3 regions of the Methylobacterium sp. Leaf94 genome follow, and region 3 is predicted to be linked to each of the others. Evidence: predicted binding sites of a transcription regulator. Region 3 holds the regulator's gene; each other region holds the start of a gene.
What was found. Region 3 encodes PhoB, which activates phosphate uptake and scavenging genes when phosphate is short. Its sites were predicted from a motif close to TGTCATNNANCTGTCAT; they were not measured.
Positions count from the first base shown of each region.

Region 1: a site for PhoB is predicted at 2,078-2,094, ahead of ASG63_RS00430 (UDP-2,3-diacylglucosamine diphosphatase). Genes of this name have one in related genera too.
Region 2: a site for PhoB is predicted at 1,115-1,131, ahead of ASG63_RS03265 (Orn/Lys/Arg decarboxylase N-terminal domain-containing protein). Genes of this name have one in related genera too.

Region 1 is NZ_LMRM01000001.1:92,966-96,210, forward strand. It holds gene ASG63_RS00420 (ribonuclease HII) at 1-75, opposite strand, end outside; gene ASG63_RS00425 (glycosyltransferase family 4 protein) at 141-1,211, opposite strand; gene ASG63_RS00430 (UDP-2,3-diacylglucosamine diphosphatase) at 1,208-2,029, opposite strand; gene ASG63_RS00435 (aminotransferase class V-fold PLP-dependent enzyme) at 2,616-3,245, shown strand, end outside.
Region 2 is NZ_LMRM01000003.1:105,494-108,738, forward strand. It holds gene ASG63_RS03260 (NupC/NupG family nucleoside CNT transporter) at 1-625, opposite strand, end outside; gene ASG63_RS03265 (Orn/Lys/Arg decarboxylase N-terminal domain-containing protein) at 1,179-3,245, shown strand, end outside.
Region 3 is NZ_LMRM01000008.1:100,540-103,784, forward strand. It holds gene pstB (phosphate ABC transporter ATP-binding protein PstB) at 1-280, shown strand, start outside; gene phoU (phosphate signaling complex protein PhoU) at 367-1,092, shown strand; gene phoB (phosphate regulon transcriptional regulator PhoB) at 1,123-1,827, shown strand; gene ASG63_RS06575 (matrixin family metalloprotease) at 1,881-2,909, opposite strand; gene ASG63_RS06580 (SDR family NAD(P)-dependent oxidoreductase) at 3,002-3,245, opposite strand, start outside.

The DNA of each region.
Region 1 (3,245 bases), on a different contig from region 3:
GGCTCCCCGCCCAACCTCGTCGCAGCCGATCACGGCCGGGTAGGTCTCCGCCAGGCGCGGGTCGAAGGGCGGCATCGGGCAGGGTCCGGGCAGGGGGCTGATCCCTTCCCCTAGCGTGCGCGGTCAGACGGGTCCACGCGTCAGCCGAGTTCGACGATGCCCCGCGATGGCGTGCCCGCGGCCTGTACCCGGACGGACGTGCTGCCATGGGCTTGAGCGATGTTGTCGTAGAACTGCCGCGCGCTCTCGGCCCAGGTGTACCGCAGGGCTTCGCTGCGGCAACGCTCCCGCGGAATTGCCAAGGCGGCCAGGGTGGCCGCACGCAAGTCGTGATCGAGGACGCCGGCACCGGTCCGGCCGATGACGTCGAGGGGCCCGGTGACGGGATAGGCGGCCACCGGGACGCCACAGGCGAGGGCTTCGAGAAGCACGATTCCGAAGGTGTCGGTCAGGCTCGGAAACACGAAGACGTCGGCAGCGGCGTAGAGGGCGGCGAGGGCGGCGCCGGTGCGGATGCCGAGAAAGCGGGCCGCCGGCGCAATCCCCGCGAGGCGCGCCCGATCCGGGCCGTCGCCGACGACGACCTTCGTTCCGGGCAGATCGAGGCGCAGGAACGCCTCGAGGTTCTTCTCCACCGCGAGCCGTCCCACCGTGAGGAAGATCGGCCGCGGCAGCCCGGCAAGGTCCGGCGCATCCGGCGGGCGAGGCCGGAACAGCTCGGTGTCGACGCCGCGCGTCCAGCGCATCAGGTTGGTGAAGCCGCGCGCGTGGAGGTCGCGCTCCAGGGAGGGGGTCGAGACCATGGTGCCGTTGGCCGCGCCATGGAACCGGCGCAGCCAGGCATAGCTCCAGGTTTCGGGCACGGGGGCCCGGGCGGAGAGGTATTCCGGGAAGCGGGTGTGATAGCTCGTGGTGAACGGGCGGCCATGGGCGAGGCAGTATCGCCGCGTGGCATAGCCCACGGTCCCTTCCGTGGAGATGTGGACGTGGGTGGGCTGCAGATCGTCCCAGAGGCGCGCCACGTGCCGCTTGGTAGCGTAGGCGACCCGAATCTCGGGATAGCCCGGCAGGGGCAGGGAGGCGAAGTCCTGGTGGGTCAGGAACACCGGGTCGAAGCCGTAGGCAGCCCCCGCCGCGGCCATGTTCTCCAGGGAGCGGACCACGCCGTTGACTTGCGGATGCCAAGCATCGGTCGCGATGAGGAGCCTCACGCGACCGCCCGGGCTCCGTCGGGCCGCGTGCGGTCGACGAGATCGGTCCGCCCGGCGCGGGCCCTCAGCAGGCTCGGATAGTGCAACACCTCCATGGTGCCGTCGTAGTGCTCGACGATGGCGGTGCAGGATTCCACCCAGTCGCCGGTGTTCAGGTAGGTGAGACCGTTGATCTGCCGGTTGGCCGCGTGGTGGATGTGGCCGCAGATCACCCCGTCGGCCCCGACGCGCTTGGCCTCGGCGCTGAGCAATTCCTCGAACTTGCCGATGAAGTTGACGGCGTTCTTGACCTTCAGCTTGGCCCAGGCGGAGAGCGACCAGTAGGCGAGGCCGAGGCGGCGGCGCACGGTGTTGACGTAGGTGTTCACGAAGAGGGCGAAGGTGTAGGCGCCGTCGCCCAGGAACGCGAGCCACCGGGCATGGCGGACCACCATGTCGAATTGGTCGCCGTGGATGACGAGGTAGCGCTTGCCGTCGGCGGCCTCATGCACCCGCTGATCGGCGATTTCGATGCCACCGAAGGTCATGCCGATATAATCGCGCAGGAACTCGTCGTGGTTGCCCGGGACGTAGACCAGCGTCGAGCCCTTGCGAACCTTGCGCATGAGCTTCTGCACGACGTCGTTGTGGCTCTGCGGCCAGTACCAGCCGGACTTGAGTTGCCAGCCATCCACGATGTCGCCGACGAGGTAGATCTCGTCCGCATCGTAATCACGCAGGAATTCGAGCAGCAGATCGGCTTGGCAACCCTTGGTCCCCAAATGCATGTCGGACAGGAACAGGGTCCGGACGCGGGTCGTCTCGGTGTCTTCGCCCACGTTCGCCTCCGGGACAGCCTCCGATCCCTGGAGCCAAACCGGATTCCCGTATCAGTTTGATGACGTCGGCCTCGCCAGACCGGCCGCCTTCGGCGCCGCGACGTAAGCTCTTCTTCCACAAAAAAAATTTTGATTTGAGACCAAGTATTTCGGGTTTTCCTTTCGGCGGGAAGCCGGGCATAGTCCCGCTCAAGGTGCCCCACCGGGCGGCGTTCGAGAACGCATGACCGGAGCCCATCGAGGCGAACTAAGGGTGCCGTCCCCGGGGACGACGACGCTGAAACGGCCCAGCGGTCAGCGCGTGTCGCGCGACCCGGCCCATGGAGAAGAGGCTTGTGGTGTTCGGTGGCGCGCGCGGCGACGGGCGTCGAAGGGCTTTCTTCGACGCGGGCGGACCTGGGTCCTGTATCCGTCCACAGGTCGCGCACGTACGAGTTCGTCCCGCGATTCATCTAACCAGCGGCCGCTACGAGCACTCGGGATCGTCCCGGGACGCCCCGTGCGATCCGCTTCAACCCTCGGCGCATCATTGTCGCCGCACGCCAGGGCGCGTGTGGTCACTAACGTGAGAAACGGAGAAAACATCATGGCGGCAACGCGACGTCCCGGCCGGAACCACCTGTTCGTCCCGGGCCCGACGAACATCCCGGATCGCGTGATGCGCGCGATGATGGTGCAGTCCGAGGATCACCGTTCGGTGGACTTCCCCACGCTGACCAAGCCGCTCTTCCAGGACACGAAGGCCGTCTACGGTTCGACCGAGGGCACCATCTTCCTGTTCCCGGCCTCCGGCACCGGCATCTGGGAATCCGCCCTGTCCAACACCCTGTCGCGCGGCGACAAGGTCCTGGCCGCCCGCTTCGGCCAGTTCAGCCACCTCTGGATCGACATGGCCCAGCGCCTCGGCCTGGAAGTCATCGTCCAGGACGAGGAGTGGGGCACGGGTGCGAACCCGGAGCGGATCGGCGAGGCCCTGCGCGCCGACAAGAACCACGAGATCAAGGCCGTCATGGTCGTCCATAACGAGACCGCCACCGGCGTCACCAGCGATGTCGGTGCCGTGCGCAAGGCGATCGACGCCGCCGGCCACCCGGCCCTGCTGTTCGTCGACGGCGTCTCCTCGATCGGCTCGCTCCCATTCAAGATGGACGAGTGGAAGGTCGATTGCGCCATCGCCGGCTCGCAGAAGGGCCTGATGCTCCCCGCCGGCCTCGGC
Region 2 (3,245 bases), on a different contig from region 3:
CGCTGGCCGCCAGGAGGTACTCCATCGGCACGCCCAGGGCCGCGTAGCCGGCCAGAATCGTGCCCGCCGTGGAGGCGGCCCCGCTCGACATCACCGCGAACAGCTCGGCCGAGGTCAGCGCCCCCAGGAACGGGCGCAGCGCGATGGCGATCTCGCTCTGGCCGAGGGCGATGGTGATCACCGCCGAGAAGGTCTCGATCCGCGAGGTGCCGATCACCCGCTGCAGCGCCGCGCCGATGCCGCGCGCGGCCGCCTGCATCACCCCGAAATGGTAGAGCACCGAGATCAGCGCCGAGACGTAGAGGATCTGCGGCAGGATGCGCAGGGCCAGGATGAAGCCGCTGCCGCCGAACAATTCGAACATCCGCGGCTCGACGAGGCCGCCGAACAGGAACGCGGTGCCCCGGTCGCCGTAGTTCAGCACGGTCTGGACGAAGCCCGCCGCCGCCGCGAGGCCCGTCCGGCCCGCCGGGATGAACAGCACCAGGGCCCCCACCGCCACCTGCAGCGCCAGGGCCGAGAGGACCACGCGGGGCGAGATCGCCCGCCGGTTGGTGGAGAACAGCACGGCCACGGCCAGCAGCAGGGCGAGGCTCATCCCTGCGTGAAAAAGCTTCTCGACCATGCCGCCCCGCTGTTCTGCCTTGCGCGGAGCAAGCCCGATGCCGGGGCGTTTGTCGCGGGTGAAATGGCGCTGTCTCCCGGCGCCGGCGGGGAAGGATTGCCGGAGACAGGGCCGCCCGCGTGGTTCCGCGCCTCCACTCCCTCCGCCGCGCCCGGCCGGTCCTCTCCGGGCGCTCGCGCCTGCCGCGGGACGAGATCGCCGGGTGAAACGCCGCCGAGACCAAGCGCCCGCTCGTCACCCTGTCGATCCGCACCGCGCCGGTCTCGCCGCCGACCCGGATCACCGGCGTATTCGGCCCGACCATCGAGGGGCTGTTCATCGGCGAAATCGAGAACGGCTTGCTCCGCGCCCTCGCGATCTGCGGCCTCGCGGCGCCGGCGATCCACGGCGTGATCCGCCGGCTCGGGCTCGTCAAACGGCGCGGCGGATCGTAAGCCGGCTCCCTGTCGCGCCGCGCGGCGCCTGAAAACACCGCGACTGCCGCAAGATCGTCATCGAACCGTCACGTCCCGTCGCGAACGGTGCGCCAAACGCCCCTGGGAGCCTTTTCCGCATGGACTTCTTTCGCCGCTTCACTGTCCTGATGTGTGCGCCGAACTTCGACCCGGACGATCTTGAGGGCGTGCGCGTCCAGCAGATCATCGGCTCCGTGGAGAAGCTCGGCTTCGAGGTGGTGCGGGCCCGCCGCGTCGAGGATGCGGCCATCGCGGTCCAGACCGATTCAGCCATCGGCTGCATGGTGGTGGACTGGGGCAAGCGCGGCCTCGACGGCAAGGCGGCGGCCCTCATCAACCTGATGCGAAAGCGCGGGCTGGAGATGCCCATCGTCATCATGGTCCGCCGCAAGCGCCTGGAGGACATCCCCGTCGAGGTGCTGGACTTCATCGACGGCTACATCTTCCTGGCGGAAGAAACCCCGGACTACATCGCCCGCGGCCTGGTGAGCCGCGTGAAGCAGTATGCCGAGACCCTGAAGACGCCGTTCTTCGGCGCGCTGGTGGATTACGCCGAGCAGGGCAACCAGCTCTGGACCTGCCCGGGCCACAACGGCGGCATCTTCTACAACCGCTCGCCGATCGGGCGGATTTTCGTCGAGCATCTCGGCGAGGCGGTGTTCCGCGACGACCTCGACAACTCGGTGCTCGATCTCGGCGATCTCCTCGTCCACGAGGGCCCGGCCCTGAAGGCGCAGAAGGAGGCGGCCGTCATCTTCGGGGCGGAGAAGACCTACTTCGTCCTCAACGGCACCTCGGCCTCCAACAAGATCGTGCTCTCGGCCCTGGTCGCCGAGGGCGACCTCGTGCTGTTCGACCGCAACAATCACAAGGCCGCGCATCACGGCGCGCTGTTCCTCGGCGGTGCGATCCCGGTCTTCCTGGAGACCGACCGCAACGCCTACGGCCTGATCGGCCCGATGTACCACGAGGCCCTGGACGAGACGCGCATCCGCGAGAAGATCCGCACCAACCCGCTGATCACCGACACGGAGGCCTGGCGGCGCGAGCGGCCGTTCCGCGTCGCGGTGGTCGAGCAGTGCACCTATGACGGCACGATCTACAACGCACAGATGATCCTCGATAAGATCGGGCATCTCTGCGACTACATCCTCTTCGACGAGGCCTGGGCGGGCTTCATGAAGTTCCACCCGCTCTTCGCCGGCCGCTTCGCGATGGGCTTGAAGGGCCTCGACGAGACCTCGCCGGGCATCATCGCCACGCAATCGACCCACAAGCAATTGGCGAGCTTCTCGCAGGCCTCGCAGATCCACACCAAGGACAGCCATATCCGCGGCCAGACCCGGCGCATCGAGCACCGGCGCTTCAACGAGACCTTCCTGGTCCACGCCTCGACCTCGCCGTTCTACCCCCTGTTCGCCTCCCTCGACGTCGGCGCGCAGATGATGAAGGGGCGCTCCGGCGTCGTCCTGTGGGACGACACGATCCGCCTCGGCATCGAGTGGCGCAAGAAGGTCCGCGCCATCCGCCGCGAGTTCGAGGAGAAGGAGGGCGATCCGCTCAAGCGCTGGTTCTTCGATCCCTTCGTGCCGGACACGGTCGAGGGACCGGACGGCAAGGTGCCGTGGGAAAGCCTGTCGACGGACGAACTCGCCGGCAACGTGAAGTACTGGGAACTGGCGCCCGGCGCCGACTGGCACGGCTTCACCCATGTGGCGCCCGACTACGCCATGACCGACCCCAACAAGCTCACCGTGCTGACCCCGGGTTTCAACCGGCACACCGGGGAATATGCCGCGCACGGGGTGCCGGCGCCGATCGTGGCGCAGTACCTGCGGGAAAACCGCATCGTGCCGGAGAAGAACGACCTCAACTCGCTGCTCTTCCTGCTGACGCCGGGCGTCGAATCCTCGAAGGCCGGCACGCTGATCTCGGGGCTGGTCGCCTTCAAGCGCCTGCACGACGACAACGTGCCGTTGGAGGAGGCGATGCCCGAATTCGTCCGGCGCCGGCCCAACCGCTACAAGGGCGTGCGCCTGCGCGACCTGTGCGCCGACTTCCACGCCTTCCATCGCGAGCACGGCACCAGCACGCTCCAGCGCAAGCAGTTCGAGCCGGGGCACCTGCCCGAGATGGTGATGACGCCGAAGGAGGCGGTCCAGCAG
Region 3 (3,245 bases):
CCGCACGGTGGCCCAGCGCCCCGAGGTGATCCTGTTCGACGAGCCGACCTCGGCCCTCGACCCGATCTCGACGGGCCGCATCGAGGAGCTGATCGAGCAGCTGCGTTCGGAATTCACCATCGTCATCGTCACGCACAACATGCAGCAGGCGGCGCGCATCTCGCAGTTCACCGCCTTCATGTATCTCGGCGAACTGGTGGAGTTCGGGCCCACCACGCGCATCTTCATGAATCCGGAAAAGCGCCAGACGCAGGACTACATCACCGGCCGCTTCGGCTGATCCTCCGCCGGCCGGTCTCGGCCCGCGTCCCCCATCACCGCCAGGGCGGGCCCCGGACAGACGGGCCCGATCGAGGAGCGAACCCCATGCCCGACCACATCGTCAAATCCTATGATACGGACCTCGAGGACCTGCGCCGCTCGATCTCCGAGATGGGCGGCATCGCCGAGAAGATGATGACCGAGGCCGGCGAGGCCCTGGTGCGCCGGGACGCGCCCCTGGCCCAGGCGGTGATCGCCGCCGACGCCCGCCTCGACACCCTCCAGCGCGAGATCGAGGAGCGGGCGATCCTGCTCATCGCCCGGCGCCAGCCCCTGGCCATCGACCTGCGCGAGACCGTGACGGCGATCCGCGTGTCGAACGATCTCGAACGCATCGGCGACCTTGCCAAGAACGTCGCCAAGCGCGTCGTGGCGATCGCCGACCAGATCCAGCCGCAGAAGATCGTCATCGGCGTCCAGCACATGAGCGACCTGGTGCAGGAGCAGCTCAAGGACGTCCTCGACGCCTATGCCAGCCGCGACACCAAGGCGGCCCTCGACGTCTGGGAGCGCGACGACGCCATCGATGCCCTCTACAATTCCCTGTTCCGCGAGCTCCTGACCTACATGATGGAGGACCCGCGCAACATCTCGTTCTGCACGCATCTCCTGTTCGTGGCCAAGAACATCGAGCGCATTGGCGACCACACCACCAACATCGCCGAGACGATCCACTACCTCGTCACCGGCGAGAACCTCCTGGCCGAGCGCGAGCGCCCGAAGAACGACGCGTCCAACTACGCCACCGTGGACATGCCCGGCGCGGCCTGACCCCCGTGCCGGTCTGATCGAAAGCGCACGATGAGTACGCGTATCCTGATCGTCGAGGACGAGGAGGCCCTGACCCTCCTCCTCCGCTACAACCTCGAGGCCGAGGGGTTCATCGTCGACTCGGCCGCCCGCGGCGACGAGGCGGACCTGCGCCTGCAGGAGCAGGTGCCTGACCTCGTCCTGCTCGACTGGATGCTGCCGGCCCTGTCGGGGATCGAGCTCTGCCGCCGCATCCGCGCCCGGCGCGAGACCGAGCGGCTGCCGGTCATCATGCTCACGGCGCGGGGCGAGGAGGGCGACCGCATCCGGGGCCTCGGAACGGGCGCCGACGACTACATCGTGAAGCCGTTCTCGGTGCCGGAGCTCCTCGCCCGGGTCCGCGCCCTGCTGCGCCGGGCCAAGCCGGCCCACGTCGCCAACCTGCTGGTGGCCGGCGACATCGAGCTCGACCGGGTCAGCCACCGCATTCGCCGGGAAGGCCGCGAGATCCATCTCGGGCCGACCGAGTTCAAGCTCCTCGAATTCCTGATGCAGAGCCCCGGCCGGGTGTTCTCGCGCGAGCAGCTCCTCGACGGCGTCTGGGGCCACGACGTCTACATCGACGAGCGCACGGTCGACGTCCATGTCGGGCGCCTGCGCAAGGCCCTGAACCGCCCGCGCCAGAGCGACCCGATCCGCACGGTCCGCGGCTCGGGCTACTCCTTCGACGAGATGTTCGAGGCCGAGGCCGAGTAGCCGATCCCGAGGCGCGTCGGCCCAGCCGTCAGGCGGACAGCCGGGCCCGCCGCCTAGGCGAAGATCATCGCATCGGTGGGCAGGTGGACGGTGAAGGCCTTGCCCTCGTCGACCCAGCCCGGACCGGCGGCGCCGTGGTTGATGCCGTTGGCTTCCTCGGCACTGCCGGCGAAGTGATGCTGGCCGGTCTGGGTGTTGTAGAAGCGCTCCAGGGTCAGGCCGCCGGGGGCGCCCGCATCCGCGTAGGCCTCGAAGGCCACGCCCTCGTACGTGTAGGTCGGCGCCGTCTTGAGGACCTGGTCCCGCTCGGCGACGCTCGTCGTGAAGAAGTGGGCGTTCGAGGCCGTGTCGAAGAACCGGAACACGTCCACCGTGTCGGCGCCCTGGGCCGGGGCCGCCCACGGGGTGCCCTCGTAGGTGAACCACGGCAGCGTCTTTTCGATCTGCGCCTTCTCGGCCGTACTCGTGGTGTAGAAGTGATCCCCCGTATGGGTGTCGTAGAACCGATAGACCGCCGTGACGGCGGTGCCGGCGACCGGGCTCGTCTGTGCCGCCGCGGCCACCACCGGGGCGGGCGGCGCACCGTACAGGGCCTGGATCCCGGCGATGTCGCCGGCCGACAGGGTCGTGATGCCCCTGTCGAGGATGGTGTTCATCACCTCGGGCTTGGCGTCGTAATGGTCGAGGCCGAGCGCGTGGCCGATCTCGTGCAGCGCCACCAGGGAGAAATCGACGTTCTGGGTGCCGAAGACGCGGGCGCCGGAGGCGTGCCAGCCCTCGCCGCTGTCGAAGGTCACCTCCGCGGACTGCATGCGCTGGCCGCTGTAGGAATAGGTGGCGTAGCCCAGGGTCTTGCCGAGCCCGTCGATCCCCCCGAGGGTGAAGTCGATCTGGGCGTTGGCCGTCGCGGCCACCTGCTGGAAGGCGATGTCGGCGGCGGCGGCCCAGGTGGCGAAGGCGGCCTGGAGGAGGCTCACGAAGCCGGTGGGGATCGTGCCGTCGACGGCCCAGGTGACGGTGCCGCCGCCCGTGCCTGCCGCGCCCGTTCCCCAGCGTGGACCTTCCAGCGCATAATCCCCCATCGACCGCCCTCCCGTGCGTTCGGGCCAGGGTCGGCGGCAGAGCTTGCGAAATCCTTACCGGACCGGCCGCCACGCGTCGGGGCGGCGCGTCCTCACACGATGCTGCGCACCACGCCGCCATCGACGCGCAGCGCCGCCCCGCTGGTGGCGCTGGCGGCCGGGCTGCAGATGTAGGCGACCATGCTGGCGACCTCCTCGACGGTGGCGAGGCGGCCGATCAGCGAGGTCGGGCGGTGCTCGGCCACGAAGGCGCGGCCGGCGGCGTCGAGGTCGACGGCGCCCCCGGCTCCGCCGTCCTGCCCCTGCGCCATGCTCTTCATGAAATCGGCGACCCCC